One region of the Rhizobium sp. 10PS4 genome, then DNA from elsewhere that is predicted to be linked to it. Evidence: riboswitches for the same ligand, from Rfam matches in the RefSeq annotation. Region 1 holds a riboswitch; each other region holds the start of a gene.

Region 1 (9,863 bases):
GGAACCGCTGCGCCTGCTCGTACTCAGGGCTCGCAACATCATCACGACCATGGACATGATCACCGCGATCATCCTCACGATCATGGCGAGAAGGAAATCGAGGGGCTGCACGGGCACGACCATGCGCCGATGGCCGGTCCCTGGTGGCAGAGCAGGAAGGGCCGGCTGACCATCCTTTCGGGTGCAGCACTCGTTGCCGCCTACACCGTCGGCCATCTCGTGCCGGCGATCGCGTCCTATGCCTTCACCGTCGCCATGCTGATCGGGCTGGTGCCGATCGCGCGGCGCGTCATCATGGCCGCCTTCTCAGGAACACCGTTTTCGATCGAGATGCTGATGACGATCGCCGCCGTCGGCGCCGTCATCATCAATGCCGGCGAAGAGGCGGCAACCGTCGTGTTCCTGTTCCTCGTCGGCGAGTTGCTGGAGGGGGTGGCGGCGGGCAAGGCGCGCGAAAGTATCCAGTCGCTGACGGGTCTGGTGCCGAAGAATGCGCTGCTCGAAAACAATGGCCAGACGCGGGAAGTGCCGGCAGAAAGCCTTGCTGTCGGCGCCATCATCATGGTTCGCCCTGGCGACCGTATCTCGGCGGACGGCATCATCATCTCAGGCGAGAGTGCGATCGACGAGGCGCCGGTGACGGGCGAGAGCACGCCGGTGCGCAAGGGCGTCGATGCCGTCGTTTTTGCCGGTACGGTGAATGGCGATGCGGTGCTCAGGGTTCGCGTCACGGCCGCCGCGGCCGACAATACCATCGCCCGCGTCGTCAAGCTGGTGGAGGAGGCACAGGAATCGAAGGCGCCGACCGAACGCTTCATCGATCGGTTTTCGCGCTATTACACGCCCGGCGTGCTCGTGGTCGCAGCACTCGTCGCGGTCGTTCCGCCGCTGCTGTTCGCTGGGCCGTGGGGCGAATGGGTCTATAAGGGCCTTGCCATCCTTTTGATCGGCTGCCCCTGTGCGCTCGTCATCTCGACGCCGGCGGCGATCGCCGCCTCGCTTTCGGCAGGTGCACGGCGCGGGCTGTTGATGAAGGGCGGCGCGGTGCTGGAAACGCTCGGCAAGGTGACGATGGTCGCCTTCGACAAAACAGGCACGCTGACTGAAGGCAAGCCTCAGGTGACTGACATCATTTCCTTTGGCCCGAGCGAGGCGCAGGTGCTGTCGCGCGCGGCGGTGTTGGAGCAGGGTTCCAGCCACCCGCTGGCACTGGCGATCCGCAATCGCGCCAAGGCGGACGGCGTTCCCGTGCCGCCGGCCTTCGAGCTGGAAGCGCTGCCGGGTAAGGGTGTCAGCGGCAAGGTTGGTGGCGAGACGTTGGATCTGCTATCGCCGCCTGCCGCCCGCGAGCGCGGGACGCTCAGCGCGGAACAGGATGCATGCATCACGGCGCTGAACGACGAGGGAAAGAGCGTGTCGGTGCTGCTCGTCAACGGTGTTGCGGCCGGCCTGATCGCCATGCGCGACGAGCCGCGCGAGGATGCCGAGGCCGGGCTCGCTGCCCTCAAATCAGCCGGCGTCAAGGCGATGATGCTGACCGGCGACAACAAGCGGACGGCAGCAGCCGTTGCCGGCATGCTCGGCATCGGCTGGCGCGGCGAGATGATGCCTGAGGACAAGCAGCGGGTCGTCGGCGAATTGAAGCGCCAGGGCTTCGTCGTCGCCAAGGTCGGCGACGGCATCAACGATGCTCCGGCACTGGCCGCGGCCGATATCGGCATCGCCATGGGCGGCGGCACCGACGTGGCGCTGGAGACGGCGGATGCGGCCGTGTTGCACGGACGCGTCGGCGATGTGGCGCGAATGATCGAACTTTCCAAACGCACGATGCGCAACATCCTGCAGAATATCACCATCGCACTCGGGCTTAAGGCGGTGTTCCTGGTGACGACGATCGCCGGCATCACCGGTCTCTGGCCGGCGATCCTCGCCGATACCGGCGCCACCGTGCTGGTGACGATCAATGCGCTGCGGCTGCTTCGGATAAAGATATAACATTTCTGACTTCCTCCCTCCGGCGTTCGTCACCGGGGGGATGTCCTATCGACGATTCGGGCCCAATCTTGAATCGAAAATCGCGGGACCGGCCATAGGGTCGGCTCTCTTCATCGGGGCTTTCTCCACAGCCTGCTTTCCTTAAGCTTTCGTTATCCGTGTTTTTCACAGGAACGTAGCGATTTCAAATCTGTCGTAACGCAATGCACAAACCATCCGTTGACGCGAATTTGGATTGGCGTACTATATCTAGTGTTCGAGGTTCCATCGATTCGTAGGGATCGATGGCTAAGACGGGAATTCGGTGCGTTTCGCCATCATGGCGCGGCAATGCCGGAGCTGCCCCCGCAACTGTAAGCGGCGAGCAACTGTCCGATTTCAGGTCACTGGAGCATGATGCTCCGGGAAGGCTGGGACAGGGTGCTTTGACCCGTGAGCCAGGAGACCTGCCTCGAACGAAACGTCCACGGGCGGGGTGTCCGGAAGGTCGCGTTGCATGGCTGCGGGGAATCTCCGCATCGCGTTTCGCAGGCCCGAACCTTCGCCCCCGAAACCTTCCTATTGAGCCACTTCGGGGTGAAGTCATGTCAGTATCTCAGTTCAGGCCGCCACCCGCTAGAGGTAGAGGGCGGAGTACGCCCAGCGGCTAAATAGCCGCATAGCTCAAATCACCGAGATTTTTCGACGGATATCGACAGATTTCCGATCAATGTCCTGCGTCCCAATCGCGTCGTCACGAGGAATATTATGACCATCACCGTCTACAGCAAGCCTGCCTGCGTCCAGTGCACTGCCACCTACCGCGCTCTGGACCGCCTGGGTGTCGACTATGACATCGTCGATATTTCGCAGGATGCCGAAGCGCTCGATCGCGTCCGCAGCCTCGGCTACATGCAGGCGCCTGTCGTCATCGCCGGCGAGCAGCATTGGGCCGGCTTCCGTCCCGACATGATCAGCGCACTTTCCTGAGCTGAGGACAGACGATGGGGCTGATCGTCTATTATTCCAGCCGATCCGAGAATACCCATCGGTTCGTCGCCAAGCTCGGACTGCGCGCGGCGCGCATTCCGCCAATTGGCGCAGACGCGTTCCAAATTCGCGAACCCTTCGTGCTTGTTGTGCCGACCTATAGCGGCGACGGCGGCAAGGGTGCCGTTCCCAAGCAGGTGATCCGTTTCCTCAACGATGCGGAAAACCGAGGACACATCCGCGGCGTGATCGCTGCGGGCAACAGCAATTTCGGCGAGACCTATGGGCTCGCCGGCGACGTGGTCTCGCAGAAATGCCAGGTGCCTTACCTCTACAGGTTCGAGCTCATGGGCACCGAAGACGATGTCGCCAAGGTCAAACACGGAATGGAACGATTTTGGACACGGGAACAAATCTGACGCGGGATGCGGGCGCAAAACCGCATCACACATTGGCTCATCCCGCCGGCGAACGCCCTTTGAAAGTGGCGGAAGCGCTCGACTACCACGCGCTGAATGCGATGCTGAACCTCTATGACGACGAGGGGCGGATCCAGCTCGACAAGGATCGAATGGCTGCCAAGCAGTATTTCCTGCAGCATGTGAACCAGAACACGGTGTTCTTTCACAATCTCCGCGAAAAGCTCGATTACCTCGTGACCGAGGGCTATTACGAGCAGGAGGTTCTCGACCAGTATTCCTTCAATTTCGTGCGGGATCTGTTCGACCAGGCCTATGCCAAGAAGTTCCGTTTCCCGACCTTCCTCGGCGCCTTCAAATACTACACCAGCTATACGCTGAAGACCTTCGACGGAAAGCGCTATCTCGAGCGCTATGAGGACCGCATCTGCATGGTGGCGCTGGCGCTTGCGCGCGGCGACGAGGCCCTTGCCCGCGACATGGTCGACGAGATCATTTCCGGCCGCTTCCAGCCGGCGACGCCGACCTTCCTCAATGCCGGCAAGAAGCAGCGCGGCGAACTGGTTTCCTGCTTCCTGCTACGCGTCGAGGACAATATGGAATCGATCGGCCGGTCGATCAATTCGGCGCTGCAATTGTCGAAGCGAGGCGGCGGCGTGGCGCTGTCGCTGACGAACATCCGCGAGGCGGGCGCGCCGATCAAGCATATCGAGAACCAGTCCTCTGGTATCATCCCAGTAATGAAATTGCTCGAAGACAGCTTCTCCTATGCCAACCAGCTCGGTGCGCGCCAGGGCGCGGGCGCCGTCTATCTCAATGCTCATCACCCCGACATCATGCGCTTCCTCGACACCAAGCGCGAAAATGCCGACGAGAAGATCCGCATCAAGACGCTGTCGCTCGGTGTCGTTGTGCCCGACATCACCTTCGAACTCGCGAGGAATAACGAGGACATGTACCTGTTCTCGCCCTGTGACGTGGAGCGTGTTTATGGCGTGCCCTTCACCGAGATCTCGGTGACGGAGAAGTACCGCGAAATGGCTGATGATGCCCGCATCTCCAAGAAGAAGATCAAGGCACGCGAATTCTTCCAGGTGCTTGCCGAAATCCAATTCGAGAGCGGCTACCCCTACATCATGTTCGAGGACACGGTGAACCGGGCGAACCCGATCGCCGGGCGCATCTCGATGAGCAATCTCTGCTCGGAAATCCTGCAGGTGAGCGAGGCCAGCGAATATCATGACGACCTCTCCTACAAGCATCTCGGCAAGGATATTTCCTGTAATCTCGGCTCGCTGAACATTGCGGCAGCGATGGATTCGGCCGATTTCGGCAAGACGATCGAGACCTCGATCCGGGCGCTGACGGCCGTTTCCGACATGAGCCACATCTCCTCGGTGCCTTCGATCGAGAAGGGCAATGACGAGAGCCATGCGATCGGCCTCGGTCAGATGAACCTGCACGGTTATCTCGCCCGCGAACGCATCTTCTACGGCTCCGAGGAAGGCGTCGACTTCACCAATATCTATTTCTATACGGTGACCTATCACGCGATCCGCGCCTCGAACCTTTTGGCGGTCGAGCGGCGCCAGAGCTTCAAGGGCTTCGAGGATTCGAAATATGCCTCCGGCGAATATTTCGACAAATATACAGACCGGCTCTGGGAGCCGGCGACGGAGACCGTGAAGGCGCTGTTCGAGACGTCAGGCATCCATATTCCGACGCAGGAAGACTGGGCCGCGTTGAAGAAGGCGGTGATGGCCTCCGGTCTCTATAACCAGAACCTGCAGGCGGTGCCGCCGACAGGCTCGATCTCCTATATCAACCACTCGACCTCCTCGATCCATCCGATCGTCTCGAAGATCGAGATCCGCAAGGAAGGCAAGATCGGCCGCGTCTATTATCCGGCGCCGTTCATGACCAACGACAATCTCGACTATTATCAAGATGCCTACGAGATCGGGCCGGAGAAGATCATCGACACCTATGCGGCGGCGACCCAGCATGTCGACCAAGGCCTGTCGCTGACCTTGTTCTTCCGCGACACGGCAACGACGCGCGACATCAACAAGGCGCAGATCCATGCCTGGAAGAAGGGCATCAAGACGATCTACTACATCCGCCTTCGCCAGATGGCGCTGTCCGGCACCGAGGTGCAGGGCTGCGTGTCTTGTACGCTGTGAGTTGATTTCGGCCGCGAGCCTTTGAGCAATTGGCCCCTCATCCGCCTGCCGGCACCTTCTCCCCGATGGGGAGAAGACATCTGCGGCAAGCGCGACATCCCCTCTCCCCTCGGGGAGAGGGTAGGGTGAGGGGGCTCCGAGCGCCATCAAATCTATTGGAAGGACATAATCACCATGAACATCGCCGTAAAGCCGGTCACCCATGTGCGCGCCGTCAACTGGAACCGCATCGAGGACGAGAAGGATCTCGAAGTTTGGAACCGGCTCACCGGCAATTTCTGGCTGCCGGAAAAGGTGCCGCTTTCCAACGACATTCCCTCCTGGGCAACGCTGACGGCGGCCGAGCAGCAGCTGACCATCCGTGTCTTCACCGGATTGACGCTGCTCGACACGATCCAGAACGGCGTCGGTTCCATCCGGCTGATGGAGGATGCGGCGACGCCGCATGAGGAGGCGGTGCTTTCCAACGTCTCCTTCATGGAGGCGGTGCATGCACGCTCCTATTCCTCGATTTTCTCGACGCTGTGCTCGACGCCCGATGTCGACGATGCCTATCGCTGGTCGGAGGAGAACGAATTCTTGCAGCGGAAATCGGCGGTGATCATGGAGCAGTATCGCTCCGGCGATCCGTTGAAGAAGAAGGTTGCGAGCGTCTTACTCGAAAGCTTCCTGTTCTATTCCGGCTTCTACCTGCCGATGTACTGGTCGAGCCGCGCCAAGCTGACCAATACGGCCGACATGATCCGACTGATCATCCGCGATGAGGCGGTGCACGGCTATTATATCGGCTACAAGTTCCAGCGCGGGCTGGAACGGCTCGGCGACGAGCGGAAGCAGGAGATCAAGGATTTCGCCTTCGAGCTGCTGCTCGAACTCTACGACAACGAGGCGAAATATACCGAAGCGCTCTATGACGGCGTCGGGTTGACCGAGGACGTCAAGAAATTCCTGCATTACAACGCCAATAAGGCGCTGATGAACCTCGGCTATGAGGCGCTGTTCCCGGGTGAGGCGTGCAAGGTCAATCCGGCGATCCTGTCGGCGCTTTCGCCGAATGCCGACGAGAACCACGACTTCTTCTCCGGCTCCGGTTCCTCCTATGTCATCGGCAAGGCGGTGGCGACCGAGGACGATGACTGGGATTTCTGAGGCTTGATCGCCGTCTGCCTCTTATCATTTGATCTCGGATCGCCCACATTCAGCGGAAACTAAATTTGGTCCTCGCCGATGATGTGGCGTAGCGGGAGTTTTTGATGTCGTCTTTTTTGAACAAGGCCGGGACTGCCGTCGAAGCGGGCGAAGGCGTCTGGCCGATCCGCAGAAGACGGATTCTCGACTGGCTGGTGAACGAGACGCGCGGCGAGCGGTTCATCGACAATATCCTGGTGGACATGTGCGAGAAGCTGCTGGCGGCAGGGGTGCCGGTGGCGCGGGCGACATTGCATTTCAGGACGAACCATCCGCAATGGGTAGGTGCCCGCATTCTCTGGAAAGAAGGCCTCGCGGAAGCGAAGATCGACACATTTGCCTATGGTATCGAAAACACGCCGGAGTTTCTGAACAGTCCCGTCAACGCCATCCATCAGGGTTCGGAGGAGGTGCGCAAACGGCTGGAAGGCACAACCGACGGCGACGAGGGTTCATTCTATCAGGAACTGCGCGATGACGGCCTTATGGAGTATATCGCCTGGCCCCTCGAGCATACATTCGGCAAGCGGCACGTCGTGACATTTTCCACCAGCCGCCCGGGCGGTTTTACCAGCGAGCATGTCGATTTCCTGCGCGACCTGCTGCCGGCATTAACTCTCGTCAGCGAAATCAGGCTGAAGAATATCATGGCGCGCACACTGCTGCAGACCTATGTGGGACCGCATGCGAGCGAACAGATCCTGTCGGGCGTCACGACGCGCGGTAGCGGCGCGACCGTCGGTGCGGCGATCATGATCTGCGACCTGCGCGACTTTACCGCAATCTCCGATCTCTGGCCGCGCGACGATGTCATCCATCTGCTCAACGACTATTTCGACGCCATGTCGGACCCGATCGAACGGCATGGCGGAGAGATCCTGAAATTCATGGGCGACGGATTGCTGGCGATCTTCCCGTTAGCCAAGGAAACCGCCTGCCTCGATCTGCTGCAGGCGATCCGCGAAGGGCAGACATCGATGGCTGAGCTGAACGAGCAGCACGTGCGCATGGGGCGCGAACCGCTGCGTTATGGCGTCGGGGTGCATGTCGGCGATGTCATGTACGGCAATATCGGCTCGCGTACGCGCCTGGATTTCACCGTAATCGGCCCGGCGGTCAACGTCGCCTCGCGGCTGGAAAGCCTGACCAAGGAGGTCAAGCGTCCGGTGCTCCTGTCACGAGCCTTCGTCGAAATGGCGGGCTGCGCGCAAGATATGGACAGTCTCGGCACCTTCCCGCTGCGTGGGCTTGGAGAGCCCGTCGATGTTTTCGCCTTTCCGGAGCGTGTTGCTGCATAATTCAGTGCAGGCGGCCTCATACTCCTCGTTTGTTTCCCCAGAGCAGCACGTGCAATTGCGGTAGTACGCGAACTTCAAACCATTGGTCGGCCGTCACCCTTTCGACAAGCCAGTGCATCCGATCCATCACGCCGTCGAGATCGATGCGCGCATCGTCGTCTTCGGGCGGCGGCGGCGTATGATTGCCCGGCTGTAGGAACAAGGGAATTTGCGGATAGCGTTGACCCGCCTGCTGGGCGAATGCGTAGTCGGCATCGTCGAAGACGACGATCTTCAATGCGACCTCCGGTCCGCCGGCCGCCAGTTGAAGACAGTTATCGACCTGGTCCCAATCCGTCAGCATGCCGCTTGATGGCGGTTTGGGGCTGATGACGAGGATATCGAGATCGCGAAACCAAGCCTGAGCCACGCTGCCCTGTGTTTCCAGGGCGAAGCGATATCCTTGCGAATGGCCGAGCTCGATCAGTGGCCTTAACGGCTGGATCGCCGGATTGCCTCCGGAAAGGGAAACCGTCAGCGGCTTGCCTCCGGAGAGTTTCATGACCTCGTGCCAGATGGTCTCGACCGACATGGGAATCCACTGATTCCGGAACGCACTGTCGACCGCGTGAAGGCTGTCGCACCAGGAACATCTGTAGTCACAGCCGCCTGTCCTCACGAACACCGTCGGCAGCCCGATCAAGGCGCCTTCACCCTGTATGGTCGGGCCAAAGATCTCGCTGACGCGAATGGTTCCGCCACTCACGGCCTGTACTCCGCCCAGGTTTTCGGCGTCTCGCTGACGCGAACGGACGATGTCTCCGGGAAGCGCTGCTTGCACCAGTCGTAGAAGTGCCTTGCCAGGAATTCGGAAGTGACTTTCGAATGGCCGAAGACGTCGTTCAGGTGACGATGATCGAGAGCTTCGTCGATATAGCGCTTGAGCGGCGAGAGATCGTGATAGTCACGGACGAAGCCATCATCATTCAGGCTTTCCGCAGCCAGTTCGACGACGACGATGTAGTTGTGACCGTGGAGCCGAGCACATTGATGGTCGGCAGGCAGGTGATCCAGTTGATGGGAGGCGGAGAGATGAAACTCCTTGGTGATGCGGTACATCAACGCACCTCCATGGCCGAGTATCGCGACACGGCCGCTCTCCAGAAATCCCGGTCTTCGTACAACGTAGGATCGGGGACGCCGGCAAGATGAAACGCTTCGCGACGTTCCACGCAGGTTCCGCAGCGCCCACAGTGGAGCTCGCCGCCCTTGTAGCAGGACCAGGTTTCCGAGAACGGCGTGCCGTGTTTTTCGCCGTCAACCACGATCGCCGCTTTGGAAACATCGACGTAGGGGGCAAGCAGTTTAACGCTGGCATAACCGTCCAGCGCTTCGTTCTGCATGCGCTGGAAGGCATCGATGAAGCCCGGCCGGCAGTCAGGGTAGATGAAGTGGTCGCCGCCGTGCACGGCGACGGCAACGGCATCTGCTTTTTGCGCGGCAGCCAAGCCGAACGCGATTGCCAGCATGATGGCGTTGCGGTTGGGCACCACGGTGGCCTTCATGGTCTCCTCGGCGTAGTGGCCATCCGGAACCTCAACATTGTCGGTCAGGGCCGATCCGCTGAGATGACCGCCGATGCCGGCGATGTCGATGACATGATGGGGAACGAAAAGCCGAGCGGCACAGCTCGCGGCGAAGTCAAGTTCCTTGCGATGCCGTTGGCCGTAGTCGAAGGAGACGAGACCGATAAGCTGTTGTTCCGCTGCTACCTTGTGGGCAAGCGTAACGGAGTCCAGTCCGCCGGAGCAGACGACGATGGTTTTCATATT
Region 2 (9,863 bases), on a different contig from region 1:
TTCCAAATTGTGGGGGAAATATTGTGACCTGAATATCAGTGCTATTCTGGCTGGTAACGACTGGTCGCCCACCGCTCCAACCCGCTCTTTTGGCATCCGCGAACATGAGGATGAACCTGGAGGTATAGACTTGCTGGCTGTCTTGAGATGCGCGTGGACGCTGCGTGGTTTCACGGTCGCCGGCTCCTTGGTGGCAACGGGTTTCACGCTCGCCGGATGTTCATATCTTTTTGTCCGTGGCGTCGAGGGAAGCTATCTCGCAACGGGTACTCCGGTGCTCGGAAAGGTGACTGCTAGGAACGAGAGTGAGGAGATGGGGGGGACGATTGAGATCGGCTCGGCCGAAAGGCAGCAATGCAAGGGTCGCTACAGCGTATCGCAGGTGAAGACGAATTTCTGGAAGCTGGAGACCGGCGAGCGAACCTACCGCGGGAAGATCTACTGTCTGGATGGTCGAGCAGGGGCGTTTGAACTCATATCGAAGGATAAGGGGAAAACCGGCTCGATTACCGGCGAAATCAATGGCGAGGCATTTCAACTCGATATGTTCGAATCGAAGAGCCGTGAGTGCATGACGCAAGAATGCAGATGGGGCTTGAAGTGGACTTACGAAAAAGAGCGCGACGACATGCGTACCTATTACAGGGTCTCGACTGAACACGAGCCCGATTCAATGCATCCATGGCTCTATTAAATCTACTCCTATTCCGCGTGCCGGTGATCCGGTCCCGAGCTCCGCCCATGATGGCGGGGCGGTGGGTTAGTAACCCCACGCTGCTTGGGGATCGGCGGCTTCGCGGATGATTGGACGAGAAATCTGATATTGGCCTTGGTTCCAACCAGCCCACCGGTACCATCAGCAGCGCCATAGTAATTGTTATAGCCGACCTGGCTGTCGGCAATTGCGGCGAACTTAGCGCCCATCGCGAGCGGCATTGCGGCCAGCGCCACGAATGCGACGACAGGCCCGAGCACCGGCGTAGTGGTGACGATGGATTGAGCACCGTTGATAGCCGTCTCCACAAGACGAAGGTATTTTCCGACCAAGCCGGCTCCGACGACAAATGACGTGCTCGCGAAAGATGCGCCTGTGTCGGCCCATCTGGTCGCTCCATCATCAGACACCTGCATTTGGCGGCTGTAGCTCGTTGGGATGAATGGGCATGAACTGGCGGTCACAGTCAACGGCAGCGTCGCCATCGGCGTACCCGTGAGATAACCGGGTTGCCCCCACCGCCCTGTAATGGGCGGCGGGTTTCTGCCCGCTGCTTTTAATGCTGACTATCAGGCTGCGACGGCTGCCTTGCGCCGGGCGCGGGCGGACTGCGCCAGGTCTTCCAGCGTCGCCACCGACATATCCCAGTCGATGCAGCCGTCGGTGATGGACTGGCCGTAAACCAGCGGCTTGCCGGAAACGAGGTCCTGGCGGCCGGCAACGAGGTTGCTTTCGATCATCATGCCCTTGATGTCGTTGTTGCCGGCGGCAATCTGCGCTGCCACGGATTTGACAACGAGCGGCTGGTTCATCGGGTTCTTGTCGCTGTTGGCGTGGCTGGCATCGATGAGGATGCGCGGGGCGACGCCGAGCCTGACGGCTTCGCCGGTCACCGCTTCGACGTCGGCAGCTTCATAGTTCGGCCGCTTGCCGCCGCGTAAGATTATGTGGCAGTCCTCATTGCCCCTCGTCGAGGCGATGGCCGCCTGGCCGTCCTTCGTTACTGCCGGGAAGTGATGCGGCTGCGAGGCGGCGAGGATGGCGTCGAGCGCGACACGCACGCCGCCGTCGGTGCCGTTTTTGAAGCCGATCGGGCAGGAGAGGCCGGAGGCGAGCTGGCGATGGATCTGGCTTTCGGTCGTGCGCGCGCCGATCGCGCCCCAGCTGACGAGGTCGGTGATGTACTGCGGCGTGATCGTGTCGAGGAATTCGACGCCGGCGGGAAGGCCCATCGCATTAATGTCGAGCAGCAGACGCCGGGCGATGCGCAAGCCTTCCTCAATGCGGTAGCTGCCGTCGAGATGCGGGTCGTTCATCAGACCCTTCCAGCCGACGGTGGTGCGGGGCTTTTCGAAATAGACGCGCATGACGATCTCGAGATCGCCGGCGAAGCGCTGCCGCTGTTCCGTGAGCCGAGCGGCATAGTCCCTGGCGGCAACGGGATCATGGATGGAGCAGGGGCCGATGACGACGATCAGGCGATCGTCCTCGCCCCGAAGAATCTGGTGGATCGCATCGCGATTGCTGGTCACGGTCTTGCTGACATCAGCATTGCGGGGAATTTCCGCGATGATCTCGGCGGGCTTGGTCAGGGGGGTAATTTCGACGATACGCAGATCGTCAATGGTATCAGACACGGTATGGCTCCTGTTTGGTCATACCGTGCGGAACAAAAAAGCCGCCAGGTAGACTAGCGGCTGTTCGGGTTGTCGTCGCGTCGAATTCAGTTACGCATGGACCCGCATCCGCTCAGAGCAGCGGTACCAATAAAATCGCGAGGCGTAGATTGATGTCATCGACATGGGGCGTGTGTAACGCCACGTCTGCGTGTTGTCACGTAGAATTTTCTGTCTGAAAATCGGGCGCCTTGCGGAAGGTACACCCAGGGAAGCCACAAAGCACGTCGCATTCGATCTCACTCATGCGACGTCTTGCAAGTCTTTGTTTATGCATATCGCCCGAACCGTGCATGCTCCGGGCGATATGCGTTTTCATTGCTTTCGAATGTCGTTCCCGAGCTCAGAGAGCGTCGACGTTCACACCGACGGTGATGGCGCCGATCGGCGTTCCCTTGTCGTCGGATATCGTCACACTTGCCTGCGACTGCAGCGTCTGGGTCGACTCATCCTTTTCGATCTCATCGACGAAGACGGCGTCCTTGCCGGCGCCGAAAGACTTCTGGAACTTGCCCTCGTCGCCCTGCCAGTAGTCGGATGTGGTGTCGCTTTGACCGACATTCAGCCCCTTTGCATCCATGACGAAGATTTCGGTGATCTTGCCGCCGGAAGCTTCCTTCTTTCCCTGAAGGAATTTCGACAGGGCGTTGTTAAGCACGCCGTCAATCATCGAGTGGTCGGAGCCATCGACTTCGGCACGCCACTTCTTGTCGAGGGCGTCGACATCGGCTGCGCTGAGATTGGCGTTGGCAGTGTTCTGCACTTTGACAGCCTCGATGATGGCGGGATCATTGAGCCAGGGCTTGACGTCGCTCGTCACGTAGTCGGAGATCGGGGCAAGCTTGGCATCCTGCGCCATGGATACGCCCATGGGTACGCCAAATGCGGTGCAGGCCAAAAGAAATGCGGGCACGATTTTCTTCATAAGTGTTTCCTTCCGATTATAGGTTGCTGAAGACTAAGGCTATCAAACGAGGATGATGTCAGAACTCCTCCCAGCCGCCGGGAGCAGCGGCAATGGCGGCATTTCCTGCATGCCGCTGGACGAGGGCTCTCGGCTCGGGACGAGATTGGCGGGCGACTTGAACGGGTCTGGGCTGGCTGGCCGCAGACGCGCCGACGACGAACCTGCCGGCCGAGTCCTGCAGAAGGCGTCCCTGCTGCAGTAGTTCCTGGCAGGCCGCGTTGGTTTCCTCGACCATTGCCGCGTTCTGCTGCGTCGCCTGATCCATCTGGTTGATCGCGCCGTTGATTTCCTGCAGGCCCGTCGCCTGTTCGCGATAGGACTGGACGATGGAAGCGATACTGTCGCTGATGCGGTTGATCTGCTCCTCGATCTTCAGCAGGGCGTCGCCGGTTTCGTTCACCAGCCCGACGCCCGCGGCAACCTCTTGACCGGATACATTGATCAGGTTCTTGATTTCCTTCGCTGCATTTGCCGACCGCTGGGCGAGTTCACGCACCTCCTGCGCAACAACCGCAAAACCCTTGCCGGCTTCGCCCGCGCGCGCCGCCTCGACGCCGGCATTCAGCGCCAGCAGGTTCGTCTGAAACGCGATTTCATCGATGACGCCGATGATGCGGCCGATCTGGCTGGACGAGGTCTGAATCCGGTCCATCGCTCCGATTGCATCGCGCACCACCGTTGCCGAGACATGAGCGCTCCGTTTGGTTTCCTCGACCAGCTTGCCGGTATTTTCGGCCCGCTGCGACGATGTTCTGACCGTGGTGGTCACCTCATCCAGTGCGGCGGCGGTCTGTTCCAGTGCTGCCGCCTGTTGCTCGGTCCGCTTGGCGAGTTGATCGGCGGAGGACGCCAGCTCGCTTGACCCACCTTCGACCGCCACCGAGGCCATCTTGATCTCTGTCAGCGCGGCAGCGACTGCTTCGACCATGTTGTTGAAATCCTGCCGCAATTTATCAAATTCGGGGCCGAGATCGGCCAGGTGGATCGAGAAATCGCCGGCGGCAAGCTTTTCCAATGAATTTGCAAGAGCGGTCATTACCAGCCGCTGGGTGTTGCTGGCCTCTTCGGTGAATAATGCGTTGCGCGCCCGTTCGGCATCGAGCGAAGCGGTCTGCTCGGCGGCGGCCTGCTCTCTTTCGACCTTCGCAATTGCCTCGTGGCGGAAGACTTCCAACGCGCGTGCCAGAAAGCCGATCTCGTCGCCGTTTTCCTTGTAGGTCACGGGAGAGGCCAGATCGCCTTTCTGCAATGCGCTAATTCGTTCGCTGATGATCCGGATGGGCCGGCCAACAAGGCTGCGCATGGCGAGAAGGAAGGCGATGACGGCCAAGGCGGTGATCACGGACTGCGTGAGCAGCGATATGAGAACCTTCTGCCTGACTTCAGCAGCGATTTTTTCGACGGACCAGTTGGTAACGATATAGCCGGTGGCCTTGCCTGATTTATCCAGCGGGAGCGGCGCGATGATCGTGACCACACCGGCGGATATTCCGCTGTCGTCGATCGTCGTTTTTTCCGGCTTGGCACTGAGGCTCTTCGCCAGATCGGCCGGTGCGGGCAAACCGTTGATGCCATCGCGTGTCCAGGCGTCTACGGCGGCAGGCTCCGCGTTGAATGCGGCAAACTGCACGAGATCGAGCGAAGGGTCGTCGCGGTAGAGCGAATAGGCTTCACGGACGGCATTCGCCTTGCCCCATTTGACGCCGCCGGCGGCCAGAGAGGCAAACTGCTCCACATCCTTGGACCAGTTGGCCTTGGCGCCATCGATCAATGCCCGGGTTTCGTACATCCACGTATAGGTGGCGAAAGCGGAAATGCCGCAGAGGTTGACGGCAACGATAATCGCCGCCAGCTTGGCGGTCAGAGGCATCGTTTTCAAAAAATGGAACATTCCGCGGCAGCCTAGAATTGCGGCTCAGTCGGAGATGTTCCCGACCGGCGTCTCAATACGGGCATCCACGCTGACGGTCACATCACGAGCCCTCATGCCCATGTCCGGATAGCAACCCAAAACGCGCAAACGCAGTGTGTATTTGATATGTGAATAAATCATAAAGTAGAATGGGATGCCGGAGCACACGCGGGTCATTTCGCTATTGCGCCCGCTGGAGATCTGCCTCGCCCCGCTGGGGAGAAGTGGTATGTCGCGCGTCCGTGTTCCCTACGCCCCGGCCGAAGAAAAGAGACAGATGGCACCGCTTGGCGTGCGGCTAGAATCAACCATCTGGTTCGCGGCTTGCCGCCGCGCCGGTTTGCTGAAATAGATGCGCCGTCAGGTGCCCGTCCAGGCGGGAGAATCGGGAATCCGGTGCAAGACCGGAACGTGCCCAACGCTGTAAGGCCGACGTTTGCCGCTTCATCACGCCACTGGCTTCTCGCCGGGAAGGCTGCGGCAGACGGATGACGCCCAGTCAGAAGACCGGCCTGGCAAGATAGACCGATCCGCGCGGACGGCGGGGCGGTTGCGTTGTTGGGGATTTGACGATGCGACCCTTTGATGAGGATGCCCTTTCGGCGGCGTCCGGTTTTTCCCTGGCCGAACGCGAGGCCGTCTATCACGCGATCATGACGCGGCGCGATGTTCGCAGCCAGTTTCGACCTGATCCTTTGCCTGACGATGTTGTGCAGCGGCTGCTGACGGCCGCTCACCACGCACCCTCCGTCGGCTTCATGCAGCCGTGGAATTTCATTCTGGTGAAAAGTGCCGCTGTGCGGGCGCGCGTCCGGGACGCCTTTGCGAGTGCCAACGAGGAGGCGGCGCAGATGTTTGCCGGCGAGCGGCAGCAGGCCTACCGCGCCCTCAAGCTCGAAGGCATCGTGGAGGCGCCGCTCGGCATATGCGTGACCTGCGATCCCACACGCAGCGGCAGCGTGGTGCTGGGGCGCACCCACAATCCGAGAATGGATTCATACTCGACCGTCTGCGCCATCCAGAATCTCTGGCTTGCGGCGCGGGCGGAAGGCGTCGGCATCGGTTGGGTCAGCATCTTCCGCGAAGGCGACCTGAAAACCATTCTCGGCATACCCTCTCATATCGAAGTAGTCGCCTGGCTCTGTGCCGGTTTCGTCGATCGGCTCTATGACGAGCCGGAACTCTCCGTCAAAGGCTGGCGGCAGCGGCTGCCGCTGGAGGATCTGGTCTTCCATGATGGATGGGGACTGAACATCTAGGGCAGTGCGGTGGAGCATGGCCTCAATCGCACAGTCACGACAGTCAAGGTGAGCAAACCGATGTCGGGTATCGCCGACGCCGGGCGAGGGCGAGGTATCTTTATTCCGGGCCTTTATATCGATACGCTGAAGGCGAATCCCGGCATTTCCGAGAGATACTCGGCTATCGGCGGCTCGATCGGAGGATAACGGCCCAATGAACATGATCGACTTGAAGGAACGCATCATCGTGATCACAGGCGGTGCGCGCGGCATCGGCTACGCTATCGCAGAGCGCGTCATCCAGTCTGGTGGCAAGGTGGCAATCTGGGACCTGAACGAAAACATGGCGAAGGACAGCGCTTCCGCTCTCGGCTCCGGCACCGTCGCTTTCGGCGTCAACGTTGCAGATTCCCAATCAGTCAAAAACGCGGCGGCGACTACCGAGGAGATTTTTGGCCGTATCGACGGCCTCGTCAATTCCGCCGGGATTACCGGTCCGGTTAAGCCCACGATTGAATACGATGTCATCGAGTGGAAAGATGTTGTCGATGTCTGCCTGACGGGAACCTTCAACTGCTGCCGCCACGTCGTTCCGGTCATGTTAAAGCGCGACTACGGGCGGATCGTGAACATCTCCTCGGTGGCGGGCAAGGAAGGAAATCCGAACATCGCTGCCTATAGCGCAGCGAAAGCCGGTGTGCTGGGCTTCACCAAGTCTCTTGGCAAGGAACTCGCAAAGACGGGGATCGCCGTGAACGCGGTAACGCCGACCACAGCAAAGACACCTATATTGGACGGGCTGACACCGGAATTTATCGAATATATGCGCGTGCGCATTCCGCGCGACCGTTTTGTTGAACTTCATGAGATCGCTTCGATGGTCGTCTGGCTGCTCTCCGAAGAGAACTCCTTCACCACCGCATCGACGTTCGACCTGAGCGGTGGTCGTACGACCTATTGACCATGCCCAAGCTGTCCGCATTCACATCCCGCCGCTCGTTCACGCGACATTGCCGTCATCTCATGCACCCCGGCATAACGCCGCCATGGCTCGGCCACCGCCGTTCCAGCTGTTCGATCACTGCTGCTGTTGCGGCTGCGGACCTGACGTTGCTGGGTTGGCGAGATCGATCGAGCCCTGATCTCCGGCCAGAAATTGCGGGCCGACCTGACGGACACGGTTTTGCGTCGGATCATAGGGGCGCTCGGGAACGGATGGTTGCGGCGCGGCGGTTGCGGGATTCTTCGCCGTGGGGTTGGTGCGGATGGTGGTGATCGAGCCCTGCTGCGGCGGTTCGCTCACCGCCTGCTTGCCGCGCATCTCCTCGTAATAGGCGGTGAGATTGCAGGCGCAAGAGGACTTTTCCCCGGGCGTACGGTTCTTGTAGGCAAAGGCGTTTTTCATGGCGCTGTAAGGCGTGCCCATTGCGACCGAGATCATGTTCGAGGCTTCGGTGCTCGTCACATCACGATAGAACAATTCGGTCTCGATGCCCGGGCACATCTTGGCGCAGGTCTGGGCGTCGCGGCCGAAATCAACCGACGTGGCGTTCGAGCTGATCGGGAAGAAGCCGCCGTCGCAGCTGCGCACGCACATGGTGCTGACTGGCGACAGCATGTCGGCCCGCGGCAGGCCGTAACGCGGATCAACCTCTTCACCGCCGCCGAGCGGGATGAAGGTATCGGTGCGCATCGCCTGTTCCTCGACACTCGGGGCGGGGTCGGCGGCGCTGCGCTCGTCGGGGGCATAGAAGTTTTCGCTGTTGCAGCCATTGCGGTCGAGGGCAGCCATCAGCTCGCGGCGGGGCTGGTCGTTGTCGCTGCCCCGGCCGAGCAATTCGCCACGGCGGTCCTGGAGATAGCGAATGTTGTCGATCATCCTGACTTCGGCCTGCGAGAGTTCGGCGCAGTAATCGGCATTCTCGCCGCCGATCACGACCATGCTGCCCGACGTGCAGTCATTGCTGCGCAGCTCATTGCGGACCTTTCGCAACTCGAGGTTCTGCTCGGCCATGGCGCTGGCATATTGGCGCGCTTCCGGGCCGTTGCCATTGCCGATCGATCGCGGCAAGTCGGCGAGGCGGCCGCGCAGGTCCTCACAGACAGCGCTGCTTTGCGCGGCGGCAGGCGCCGAAAAGGCAAGGAGAAGAGCAAGAGACAGGTTTCGGCGTTTCACGGCGTCGTCCCGGAATGAGCAAAGAATTGATCGGTCGATTGCGGCGTTGATCGCCGCCAGTTCTCTTAGGGTATTTCTCTTAATAAGCTGGGATAAATTCCTAGCGTATTTTCGCGATTTTATCCAGCGGACCGCTGGAGACCCAGTGTTTGATTATGAAGAGGCTACCGATTGTAATCAACGAGGCCAAGTGCTCCACTCCAATCTCCTGCGTCGCTTGGGGAACGTACTCATATCCGGACGTCGAAAATGACAGGTGTTGCCAATGAACTCAGCTCCCCCGCAACGACAGTCGGGCTGCCGGAAACCCAACACGGCTTCCACGTCTTCGTGGACGGTTGTTATGAACCCGGTTCCGGGCGCGGGGGATGGGCTTTTGTCGTTTATCGTGATGCGGCGGAAATTGCGTCCGGCTTCGGTGGCGCCGAAGATTCCGCCAATAATTCGATGGAATTGACCGCCGTGCTCAGGGCGGCAATCTGGATCAACAGCGAGGCAAACGGCGAGCCCGCGACCATCTGGTCCGATTCCGTCTACGCCATCAAAGGCTGCAACAGCTGGCGACATATCTGGAAGAACAACGGCTGGAAGAAAAGCAGCCCGAATGGGAATGCCCGAAGGCGAACGATCGCCAATGCGGAACTCTGGAAGGCGGTCGATCTTCAGCTATCCCAGAATGCGCTGATGACCATTGTCTGGTGCAAAGGCCATTCCGGCATTGCCGGCAACGAACGCGCGGATGCGCTCGCAGATAAAGGGCGCCTGTCGATACGGAGTGCCTGAGACGGCATCAGGACATGTGTCGGGACGACTTCAGGGTCTTTACGCTGTGTTGCGGACAACCAGCTCAAGCCGGTTGCGATGCCTCGACGACGGCGAGTGCCGCCATATTGACGACGCCGCGGGAGGTGACAGAGGGGGCGAGGATGTGGGCGGGCAGGGCGGTTCCGAGCAGGATCGGGCCGACATGCAGGCCGTCGGTCATCGACTTGACCACACCGAGGGTGATGTTGGCAGCATCGAGGTTCGGGAAGACCAGGAGGTTCGCCTCATCGTGCAGCGTCGTGTCCGGCATGACGCGCTTGCGCAGTGCTTCGGTGATGGCGCTTTCGCCGTGCATTTCACCGTCGACCTCAAGGTCGGGCGCGGCTTCGCGCACGAGCTGCAGGGCGTTGC
Region 3 (9,863 bases), on a different contig from region 1:
AGGCGGCGGAGGCTGCGGCGACATCGCGGGCGCGATCCTGCGTTTCCCAGGTAAAACCCTCGCCCATCGTGTGGAACTGGCAGAGATCGGAGAAATGCTTCTCGATCAGGTCGCGCTCGCCGGTCCACATCGCGCCCTTGATGAACTGCACGACGGCAGACGGCTTGCCATGGGCGATGTGGCGGAAGATCATCCCAAAGGCAGACGAGGACTTGCCCTTGCCCTTGCCCGTATGGACGATGATCAGCCCCTTGCCATCCGTCTTGGTGGCCATGATTTTGTCGCGCGCGGCCTTCTTCTTCGCCATTTTCTCGGCGTGGCGTGCATCATCCTTGCCGGTTTCGTTTTCCGGGATCTCGTCACTCATAGCTCACCTCATTCTGTTGTTTGCAGCCAGGTGGAACCGGGCCGAATTGCTGCGCGGCGTCCAGAGGCTGCGTTCGATCGCCTCGCACAGCCGCTCTCTCATTTCGTCGAATGCCGCAGGGTTCTTCTCGATCATGAAGTCGCGCACGCCGGCATCGGCGACAAAGGCTTGGTAGACGGCCTCGAAATGATGTTCGCCGACTGCGCCCGTCGTCGCCGAAAAGGCGAAGAGATAATCGACCGTAGCGGCGATCTCGGCAGCGCCCTTGTAGCCGTGACGCATGACGCCCGCGATCCATTTCGGATTGACGACGCGCCCGCGCACGACCCGGCCGATCTCCTCCTCCAGCGAGCGGATCACCGGCTTTTCCGGTCTGGAATGGTCGTTGTGATAGATCGAAGGGCGCGCGCCGGCGAGCTGTTCGGCCGCCGCCGCCATGCCGCCCTCGAACTGGTAATAATCATCGCTGTCGAGCAGGTCATGCTCGCGATTGTCCTGGTTCTGGATCACAGCCTGCACCGAGCGCAGCCGCTCCTCGAACAGGCCGCGTTCGGCCTTGCCCTCCTCGCCGGCACCATAGGCATAGCTGCCCCAGACGAGATAGGCCTCGGCGAGATCGGCGCGCCGCTCCCAGCCCTTTTCGTCGATCAGCGCCTGCAGGCCGGCGCCATAGGCGCCGGGCTTCGAGCCGAAGACGCGGTAGGCCGCCCGGCGCTTTGCCGAGACTTCATCAAGACCGGCAGCCGCAAGCCTTGCCGCCTCGCCGCGCATGCGCTCGGCAATGGGATTGTCGGCAGCATCCTCCTCCAGCGCGCCCACGGCGCGGATCGCCTTGTCGAACAGCGCGATCTGCTCGGGAAAGGCATCGCGGAAGAAGCCGGAGATCCTGAGCGTTACGTCAACGCGCGGCCGGCCGAGCATCGCCGGCGGAATGATCTCGTAGCCGGTGACACGGCGCGAGCTCATGTCCCAGAGCGGCTTGACGCCGATCAGCGCCAGGGCCTGGGCGATATCGTCGCCGCCGGTGCGCATGTTTGACGTGCCCCAGGCCGTCAACCCGAAGGAGACAGGCCATTCGCCGTGATCCTGCACATAACGGCGCACCAGCAGCTCCGCGGATTTCTTGCCGAGCTCGTAGGCCGCCGGCGTCGGCACGGCGCGGCTGTCGACCGAATAGAAATTGCGGCCCGTTGGCAAGACATCCGGCCGCCCGCGCGTCGGCGCACCCGAGGGTCCGGGTGCGACGAAGCGGCCGTCGAGCCCTTTGAGCAATCCTTCGATCTCGGCCGAGCCGCAGGCGAGGATGGAGGGCTTGAGGCGGATCTCGATCTCGGAGAGCACCAATCTGCTTTGGGACCAGAGGGTCGGGCACTCCATTTCACCGGAAACGAACTTTGCCGCCAGCAGTTCGATGCGCTCGACGGTATCTCCGTTGGTTCGCCATGGGGCATCGAGGATATCGGCGAGAATCTCAGGTCGCGGTCCGGTCCAAACGGCGGCCATGTCGGTGTCGAGAGGGTCGAAAGAAGCCCCCTCCCCAACCCCTCCCCACAGGTGGGAGGGGCTTGCAGGATGCGCCGTCTCAACATCAGCTTTGGCAACTGAGTCTGCCGCAAGCGCGGAGGTAAGTCCCTCCCCCTTGTGGGGAGGGGTTGGGGAGGGGTTTTTTACCTGGCGAAGGGGTGAGGCGTTTCCGAACGCATCCACCGCAATCGCCCGCTGCAAACTCGCATCCCCACCCTCACCCAGCCCGCGCGCCACCCGCGCCAAAGCCACGGTGAGGTCCGTCAGCAGCCGCCCCTCTGGCGACACACCGAACACATGCAGTCCATCGCGGATCTGCATTTCCTTGAGGTCGCAGAGATAGGCGTCGAGCTTCTTCAGCGCCTCGCCCTCGCTTTCGTCCTTGGCGATGCCGGCATCACGGTCGAGGCCGATATCGGTGACGAGATCGAGGATCTGACGGCTGAGCAGACGGATGCGGCGGGGATCGCCGCCGGAGGCCTCGTAATATTCGTCAACCAGCGCCTCCAGATCCTTCAGCGGCCCGTAACTCTCGGCCCGCGTCAAAGGCGGCGTCAGGTGGTCGATGATGACGGCAGCACTGCGGCGCTTGGCCTGCGTGCCCTCGCCTGGATCGTTGACGATGAAGGGATAGAGGTGCGGCAGCGGACCGAGGATCGCCTCGGGATAACAGCTTTCAGACAGCGCCAGCGCCTTACCCGGCAGCCATTCGAGATTGCCGTGTTTGCCCATATGGATGACGGCATGGGCACCGAACTCGCGGCGCAGGAAAGCATAGAAGGCGAGATAGCCGTGCGGCGGCACGAGATCCGGCGAATGATAACTTTCCTTCGGATCGATATTATAGCCACGCGCCGGCTGGATGCCGACGAGTAAGTCGCCGAAACGGGCGAAAGGCAGGGCGAAGACGCCCTCGCGAAAATACGGATCGTCTTGCGGGCTGCCCCAGCGGGCTCTCACCTCATCCTGAATCTTATTGGGAAGAGATTCCAGGAAGCCGTTGTAGCGACTCAGAGAAAGCGTCTCGCGGATGATCTTTCCGTCGGAACCGGAATTGGTCGGCCCTTCCATCAGGTGGCGGATCAGCGCGTCCCCGTCGGCCGGAATCTCGGCGACCGGATAACCCGCCGCCCGCATGGCGCGAAGCACCTCTATGGTGCCGGCCGGCGTATCCAAGCCGACGCCGTTGCCAAGTCGACCGTCGCGGTTCGGATAATTCGCCATGACGAGCGCGATGCGCCGGTCGCCGGCGGAAGTCTTCCGCAGCCGTGCCCAATTGGCGGCAAGCTCCGCCGTATAATGCACCCGGCCGGCCTCGGCCTGGCTGGCGACGATATTGGTCTCGACGGCAGCATCGTAGCGCGCCGCCGTCTTGAAAGAGATCGCCCGCGCCAGCACCCGGCCGTCGACCTCGGGAAGCGCCACGTTCATGCCGAGATCGCGCGCCGACAGGCCTTGTGAGGAAGAGAGCCATGCCTCCCTCGACGAGGCCGACAGGATCGCCTGAAGCACGATCGCTTCATTCGCCTCCAGCACCGTCGCCTGCCGGTCCGCACCCGGTGCGGAGACCGCAAAGCCCGTCGTGTTGATGACGACATCGGGTTTCAGCGTCGAAAACACGCTTTCGAGAATGCCTGTGGAGATGGGATCCTTGAGGCTGTAGGCAAAGATCGGCAGCGGACGGAGGCCGAGTGCGGCCAGTGCCTCGACGAGCGCTTCGATCGGCCCGGTCTCGCCGCTTTGGACGAGGGCGCGGTAGAAGCTGATGGCGACGATGGGAGGTGCCTGTTGCGTCGAGTTCGTAGTACCCCCCTCTGTCCTGCCGGACATCTCCCCCACAAGGGGGGAGATCAGGGATGAGAGGTCTCGCTCCATCTCTTCGGACGAAAGTGCGGCAGCCTCCAACGTTTCTTTTTTGGGAAGCCTTAGCGACTTGCCAATCTCCCCCCTTGTGGGGGAGATGTCCGGCAGGACAGAGGGGGGTATCTCGAGCTCGGCGGATAAGGCGGGCACCACGCGCGAAGACACCTCCGCAACAACCCGCCGCCACTCCTCAACCCCGATCAACCCGCGCCCCGGCCACCAGATGCCCGCCTTCATCAAAGGCACGGCCGGAGCCGGCTTCTCCACGCCAGACAGCATCGCCTCGGCATAGTCGAGAAACGCCCGCGCGTTGGCATCGCCACCCTCGATCAGATAGGCCCAGAGCGCGTTGAGATCGTCGAGGTGAATGTTGGAGAAAGGCACCAGCCCCGCATCCGGCCTGGCGTCACCCGGCAGCACCGCGATCAGCGCACCGGCGCGCGCTGCTGCCGCATGCAGCGCCTCCAGCGCATAATGAAAGTAGCTGGCACCGCCGAGCGCACGCACGATGATCAGCTTGGCATGCCGCGCCGTGCGCTCGACATAGGTGTCGACCGACATCGGGTGCTTGAGGCTCATCAGGCTGGCGAGCCGGAGCGAAGGCCCCGCCCCGCGCTCGCGATGGGCGGTTGCGATGGCGGCAAGCTCGCTGTCGGCCGCCGACAGGAACAGGATGTCGCCCGGCGTCTGCCCAAGGTCGATTGCCTCCTCGCCGTCGCTGATCGTTCCCTGTTGAGCCAGAAGCAGATGCATCGCGTTAGGCCAGCGCTTCGATCGCCGCTCTCACCGCGTCCTGATCCATTTCGTGCAGGCCGATGACGACGAGGCGCGTGGCGCGCCTTTCGCCAGACGTCCAGGCGCGGTCGAAATAATGGTCGATCCGGCTGCCGACGGCCTGGAGCTGCAGGCGCATCGGCTTGCCCGAGACATCGACGAAACCCTTGAGGCGCAGCACGTCATGGGCGGCAATGATGCCTTTCAGCGCTTCGATGAAGCCGGCCGGATCGGCAATGGGTCCGAGCTCAACGACGAAGCTGTCGAATTCGTCATGGTCGTGCGGCGCACCATCCTCATGCTCCAGCTCGTGATGCGACTTGCGATTGGCAACATCGTCCTCGGTGCCGATGCCAAGGCCGAGCAGGATGCCGGCCGACACCTCGCCGTTCCGCGCCTCAATCATCACAGGCTTGCGCACAGTGCGGGAGGCGACCTCGTCGCGTACCCTGACAAGGCCGGCGGCATCGATCAGGTCGGTCTTGTTGAGCACGATGAGATCGGCGCAGGTCAGCTGATCCTCGAACAGCTCCTCGATCGGGCTTTCATGATCGAGCGATTCATCCTCGGCGCGGCGCGCATCGACGGCATCATGGTCGTCAGCGAAACGGCCGGCGGCAACGGCAGCGCTGTCGACCACCGTGATGACGCCGTCGACGGTCACCTGGGTGCGAATGTCGGGCCAGTTGAAGGCGGCGACCAGCGGCTGCGGCAAAGCAAGACCAGAAGTCTCGATGACGATATGGTCGGGCCGCTGTTCGCGTTCGAGCAGCTTCGTCATCGTCGGAATGAAGTCGTCCGCAACGGTGCAGCAGATGCAGCCATTGGTCAGCTCGATAATGTCCTCCTCGGTGCAATTCTCCGCACCGCAGCCCTTCAGCACGTCGCCGTCGACGCCGAGATCGCCGAATTCGTTGATGATCAGCGCGATCTTCTTGCCGCCGGCATTGGTGAGCAGGTTGCGGATCATCGTCGTCTTGCCGGCGCCAAGAAAGCCGGTGATGACGGTTGCGGGAATTTTTTGCTGGTTCATGGACTTAACCCTTCATTTTCAGCGGCAGGCCTGCCGCGATGAAATAAACTTCGGCGGCCTTCGCCGCGATCGATTGGTGCAAACGGCCGGCATGATCGCGAAAATCCCGCGCCATGCGATTGTCGGGCACGATGCCGAGACCGACCTCGTTGGAAACGAAAACGAGCCGCGCTTTCGCGGCGGGAAGGAAATCGGCAAGGGCGGCAAATTCCGTCGCCATGTTCCGCTCCTCCATCATCAGATTGGTGACCCAGAGCGTCAGGCAATCGATCAACACGATGCGCACTTCGCCGTCGATGGCGGCGAGCTTGCCGACCAGATCGAGCGGCTCTTCATGCGTTGTCCAGGACGGACCCCGGTCGGCCTTGTGTTGGGCGATGCGCGCCTGCATCTCCTCGTCCCAAGCGCGGCCGGTCGCGAGATAGTGGCGATCGAGGCCGGTTGCCGTGACGAGGTCTTCGGCGAAACGGGATTTGCCCGAGCGTGCGCCGCCGAGGATGAAGACGGTGTTGGATGGGGCGTCCGTCATGCGCAAGCGGCCTCCAGAAGAAACGCGGCGTCGCCCCACTCTCTTCCCTCATTCCTGTGCTTGTCACAGGAATCCAGCCGCGGCGCGTCCGCGCCGTGAATGACTCTATGCCCCCGTGAAATGATTCTTCTGTGCCCAAGGACTTGGGCACGCTGGATTCCTGTGACAAGCACAGGAATGAGGGAGGAGAGGAAAGTGCGTCCCAAACACACCGGGCCAAGAGGTGCCGAAAAGGCACCTCCCCGTCGCGCCGCACCAGGCCACGCCGAATTCAATCGTTCAGCCAAGACAACCTCCGTGCTGGCAACGGGCATAGTGCCCAGGGTTAGGCTTCTCGCCCGGCACGCATGGCAGGTCTCCTGGCTCGCGGTTATCGGCCGCGATCGGGGCAGACCGGAAACCGGTCGCCCTGATCGTGCCAGCGGATCATCCTCGCCTTCCCGGCCGCATCAGTGAAAAGGTGGACGATTCGTAGACTTGAGAGGCGTCCGACCCCGGTTGATCACCATGCATATCCAGTGGCTTTTCCGGCACACCACCTGTCCCGCCCGCTTGCATTATTGCAAGCTGTCAGCCGGAAGGGCTTAGTGCCGGATGGAAGACCCTGACCGCTCTACAGTCGCGGGGTCGGCTGTGATGAAGGCGCCCGGCTTGGGTCCGCCCCGTCACATTCCCTTTTCATCCGGAAGGGCGTAACACCGATCCGGAACCATCCGTTATGTCAGGATGGTCAGTCGACCATCCGTTATCGGGATGGTTAGGCAAGCGCAGGGGTGAAGTCAACCGGGCTCGGCGGTCGACCAGTTGACGGCCACCCGGTATGGCCTGCTCCAACACGACTTACTCTACCTAAAACATCGTCATTTATCAGAGACTTACGTCACAAATATTTATCCCGCCCGCCGGGTTTTCGCCGCAATTGCGTCGCAAGCGGACTGCGCCTTCGCCCTTGACCGGGCCTCTCCCTGCCTAGTTGTCTTGCCATGCTTATGAAATTGGATCGGCGCCGTTTCCGCGCGCTGCGCGTTTTCTTCGATCCGGGACGCCTGCGGGCTCTGACCCGGCGCAGCGAGGTCGGCCTGTCGCTGGCGGGCGCCGTCGTCGGCATCATCTCGGGTCTCGCCGTCACCGGCATGAGCTACGTCTCCAACGAGCTGCATCAGTTGGTCTTCGGCATCGCCGACAGCGAAAGATTGAGCTCCTCCGAGATCGAGAACAAGCTGCTGCTGCTCACCGCCCCCGTCATCGGCGGCGCCCTGCTCGGCCTGCTGCTTTTCGTGCTGGCGAAACGGCGCAAGAAGCCGATGGTCGACCCGATCGAGGCCAATGCGCTGCATGGCGGCCGCCTGTCCCTGACCGACAGCATCATCGTTGCCGTGCAGAACCTGATCTCCAACGGTTTCGGCGCCTCCGTCGGCCTGGAGGCCGGCTATACCCAGCTTGCCGCCGGCCTCGCTTCGAAATTCGGTCTGAAGCTGCAGCTTCGCCGCTCGGACCTGCGCACCCTCGTTGGCTGCGGCGCGGCGGGCGCCATCGCCGCCGCCTTCAACGCGCCGCTGACCGGCGCCTTCTATGCTTTCGAGCTGATCATCGGCACCTATACGATCGTCTCGCTGACGCCGGTCGTTGTCTCAGCCCTTGTCTCCACCCTGATCGCAAGACTGCTCGCCGGCAGCGATTTCACCATCGATATCGGCAGCTTCGGCTCGGTCGTGCCGGCCGATTATATCCCGGCGCTGCTGCTCGGCACTTTCTGCGCTGGTGTCGGCATCCTGATCATGCAGGGCGTCGCCTTTGTCGAGGAGCTGGCGCGCAAGAGCTCGATCGCCCCACCCTTCCGCCCGGCACTCGGCGGCATCATCGTCGGGCTGCTGGCGATGATCTCGCCGCAGGTGCTCTCGGCCGGCCACGGCGCGCTGCATCTCAACCTTTCCCGTGACGTGGCAATCCCGACGCTGATCGGCCTCTTCCTCTTGAAATCCTTCGCCTCGGCGATCTCGATCGGCTCCGGCTTCAGGGGCGGGCTGTTCTTCGCTTCGCTGTTCATGGGCGCCCTGCTCGGCAAACTCTTTGCCTATTGCGGCCCTTATTTCGCCGATGCGACGCTGACGCCCGTCATCTATGCCGTGGTCGGCATGAGTTCGCTTGCCGTCGCCGTCATCGGCGGGCCGCTGACCATGACGTTCCTGGCGCTCGAAATCACCGGCGATTTTCCGATCACGGCGCTGGTACTCGCTGCCGTCATCACCTCCTCGCTCGTCGTGCGTTCGACCTTCGGCTACTCCTTCGCCACATGGCGCTTCCACCTGCGCGGAGAAAGCATCCGCAGCGCCCACGACGTCGGCTGGATACGCAATCTGACGGTCGACAAGCTGATGCGCGCCGACGTCAAAACGGCAAGGGCGGGCATCTCGCTGGAGGAATTCAAGCAGGCCTTCCCGATCGGTTCGACCCAACGCGTCATCCTCGTCGAGGAGAGCGACAAATATACGGGCCTCGTGCTGGTGCCGGAGATCTACGCCAACCCGACCGACGCCCAGGACGAGGGCAAGACGCTTGCCGATTTCATCCACTACCGCAACGATTTCCTGCAGCCGCAGATGAATGCCAGGCAGGCGGCTGCGATCTTCGACAAGAGCGAAAGCGAAGCGCTCGCCGTCGTCAACAACCTGATCGAACGCAAGGTGATCGGCCAGCTCAGCGAAAGCTATACGCTGCGCCGCTACAGCGAAGAACTCGACCGCCGCCGCCGTGAAGTGTCAGGCGAGATCTGAGCGTCGCCGCGCCGACCGGATCGACGCTTCAGGATACGGCGTCGGCGAGCTTGAACACGTCGGCCCGCTTCGAAACGCCACGCAATTCAAACGAACCCATATACTCGCAGGCCACGGCGCAGGTGGTCGCGAAGCTCTCCGACATCAGCAGGTCTTGCTCAAGCGTGCCGCAGAGCTTTTCGAGCCGCGAGGCCTCGTTGACGGCGCTGCCGATGACGGTGAAATCAAGCCTGCCGCGCGCGCCGATATTTCCGTAGAACACCTCGCCGAGATGCAGCACGACATCGACGCCGATGTCAGGACCTCCATCATTCCTCCGCTGACCATTCAGCACCTTGTTGGCTTCTAGAATATTCCTTGCGGAAGCCAGTGCGGCCATGCAGGCCTTTTGCGGGTCTTCAGCATCGGTCGGAAAGATCGCCAGCACGCTATCGCCCATGAACTTGAGGATCTCGCCCGAATTTTCCTCGACATGCCAGCCGATCAGCTCGAAATGTTCATTCAGAAACCCGGCGATTTCGCCCGGCTGATAAACCTCGGTCAGCGCCGTGAAGTTTCTCAGGTCCGCAAGCAGGATTGCAGCATTGATCGCCCCTCCCTTTCCCCTTTGAATATCGCCTGCAAGGATGCGTGCACTTGTCTTGGCGCCTGTATAGACGGCAAGGATATCCGATGCGGTTTTCGATGCCGCAATGCGATAGCAAGCCAGCCCCAGCGCCGGGAAGAGCTTCGCGACGATCGCCAATTGGTCGTCAGAAAATCCGCCCGGCCTGTCGCTTGTGAGAGACAGACTGACCCCGCGCAGCGCAGCCTCCTTCGGGAACTCCAGCAGGCTGACCAGGTGATCCGTGCCGCCGCCATGCGCGAATTCCGCAAGCTGCGGGTAGTCATCGACACCCTCACCCTTGGCGATGTTCCATCGACCTGACGTTTCGCCGCGGCCCAAAAGAAAATAGATCGGGGTCTTCTCGAAATTCAGCACTGCCGCACTGCCATACT

What was found. Region 1 has a riboswitch for cobalamin ahead of nrdH (glutaredoxin-like protein NrdH). Riboswitches for the same ligand answer to the same signal wherever they lie in the genome.
Region 2: it holds a riboswitch for cobalamin, as region 1 does, so the genes downstream of both, bluB (5,6-dimethylbenzimidazole synthase) here and nrdH (glutaredoxin-like protein NrdH) in region 1, are expected to answer to the same signal.
Region 3: it holds a riboswitch for cobalamin, as region 1 does, so the genes downstream of both, cobU (bifunctional adenosylcobinamide kinase/adenosylcobinamide-phosphate guanylyltransferase) here and nrdH (glutaredoxin-like protein NrdH) in region 1, are expected to answer to the same signal.

Annotation. Positions count from the first base shown of each region.
Region 1 is NZ_JAWDIW010000027.1:1,903-11,765, reverse strand. Features, by position in the region: gene RWJ89_RS32935 (heavy metal translocating P-type ATPase) at 1-1,995, shown strand, start outside; cobalamin riboswitch at 2,238-2,463, shown strand; gene nrdH (glutaredoxin-like protein NrdH) at 2,743-2,964, shown strand; gene nrdI (class Ib ribonucleoside-diphosphate reductase assembly flavoprotein NrdI) at 2,979-3,383, shown strand; gene nrdE (class 1b ribonucleoside-diphosphate reductase subunit alpha) at 3,362-5,566, shown strand; gene nrdF (class 1b ribonucleoside-diphosphate reductase subunit beta) at 5,741-6,715, shown strand; gene RWJ89_RS32910 (adenylate/guanylate cyclase domain-containing protein) at 6,820-8,052, shown strand; gene queE (7-carboxy-7-deazaguanine synthase QueE) at 8,069-8,797, opposite strand; gene queD (6-carboxytetrahydropterin synthase QueD) at 8,794-9,150, opposite strand; gene queC (7-cyano-7-deazaguanine synthase QueC) at 9,150-9,860, opposite strand.
Region 2 is NZ_JAWDIW010000005.1:211,934-221,796, forward strand. Features, by position in the region: gene RWJ89_RS11415 (hypothetical protein) at 131-694, shown strand; gene RWJ89_RS11420 (hypothetical protein) at 703-1,200, opposite strand; gene RWJ89_RS11425 (3-deoxy-7-phosphoheptulonate synthase) at 1,285-2,352, opposite strand; gene RWJ89_RS11430 (hypothetical protein) at 2,735-3,316, opposite strand; gene RWJ89_RS11435 (methyl-accepting chemotaxis protein) at 3,375-5,249, opposite strand; cobalamin riboswitch at 5,616-5,800, shown strand; gene bluB (5,6-dimethylbenzimidazole synthase) at 5,843-6,529, shown strand; gene RWJ89_RS11445 (SDR family NAD(P)-dependent oxidoreductase) at 6,726-7,472, shown strand; gene RWJ89_RS11450 (DUF2865 domain-containing protein) at 7,590-8,687, opposite strand; gene RWJ89_RS11455 (ribonuclease H family protein) at 8,937-9,470, shown strand; gene RWJ89_RS11460 (NADP-dependent malic enzyme) at 9,535-9,863, opposite strand, start outside.
Region 3 is NZ_JAWDIW010000005.1:52,616-62,478, reverse strand. Features, by position in the region: gene cobO (cob(I)yrinic acid a,c-diamide adenosyltransferase) at 1-367, opposite strand, end outside; gene cobN (cobaltochelatase subunit CobN) at 371-4,507, opposite strand; gene cobW (cobalamin biosynthesis protein CobW) at 4,512-5,561, opposite strand; gene cobU (bifunctional adenosylcobinamide kinase/adenosylcobinamide-phosphate guanylyltransferase) at 5,566-6,090, opposite strand; cobalamin riboswitch at 6,423-6,819, opposite strand; gene RWJ89_RS10640 (chloride channel protein) at 7,074-8,864, shown strand; gene RWJ89_RS10635 (adenylate/guanylate cyclase domain-containing protein) at 8,893-9,863, opposite strand, start outside.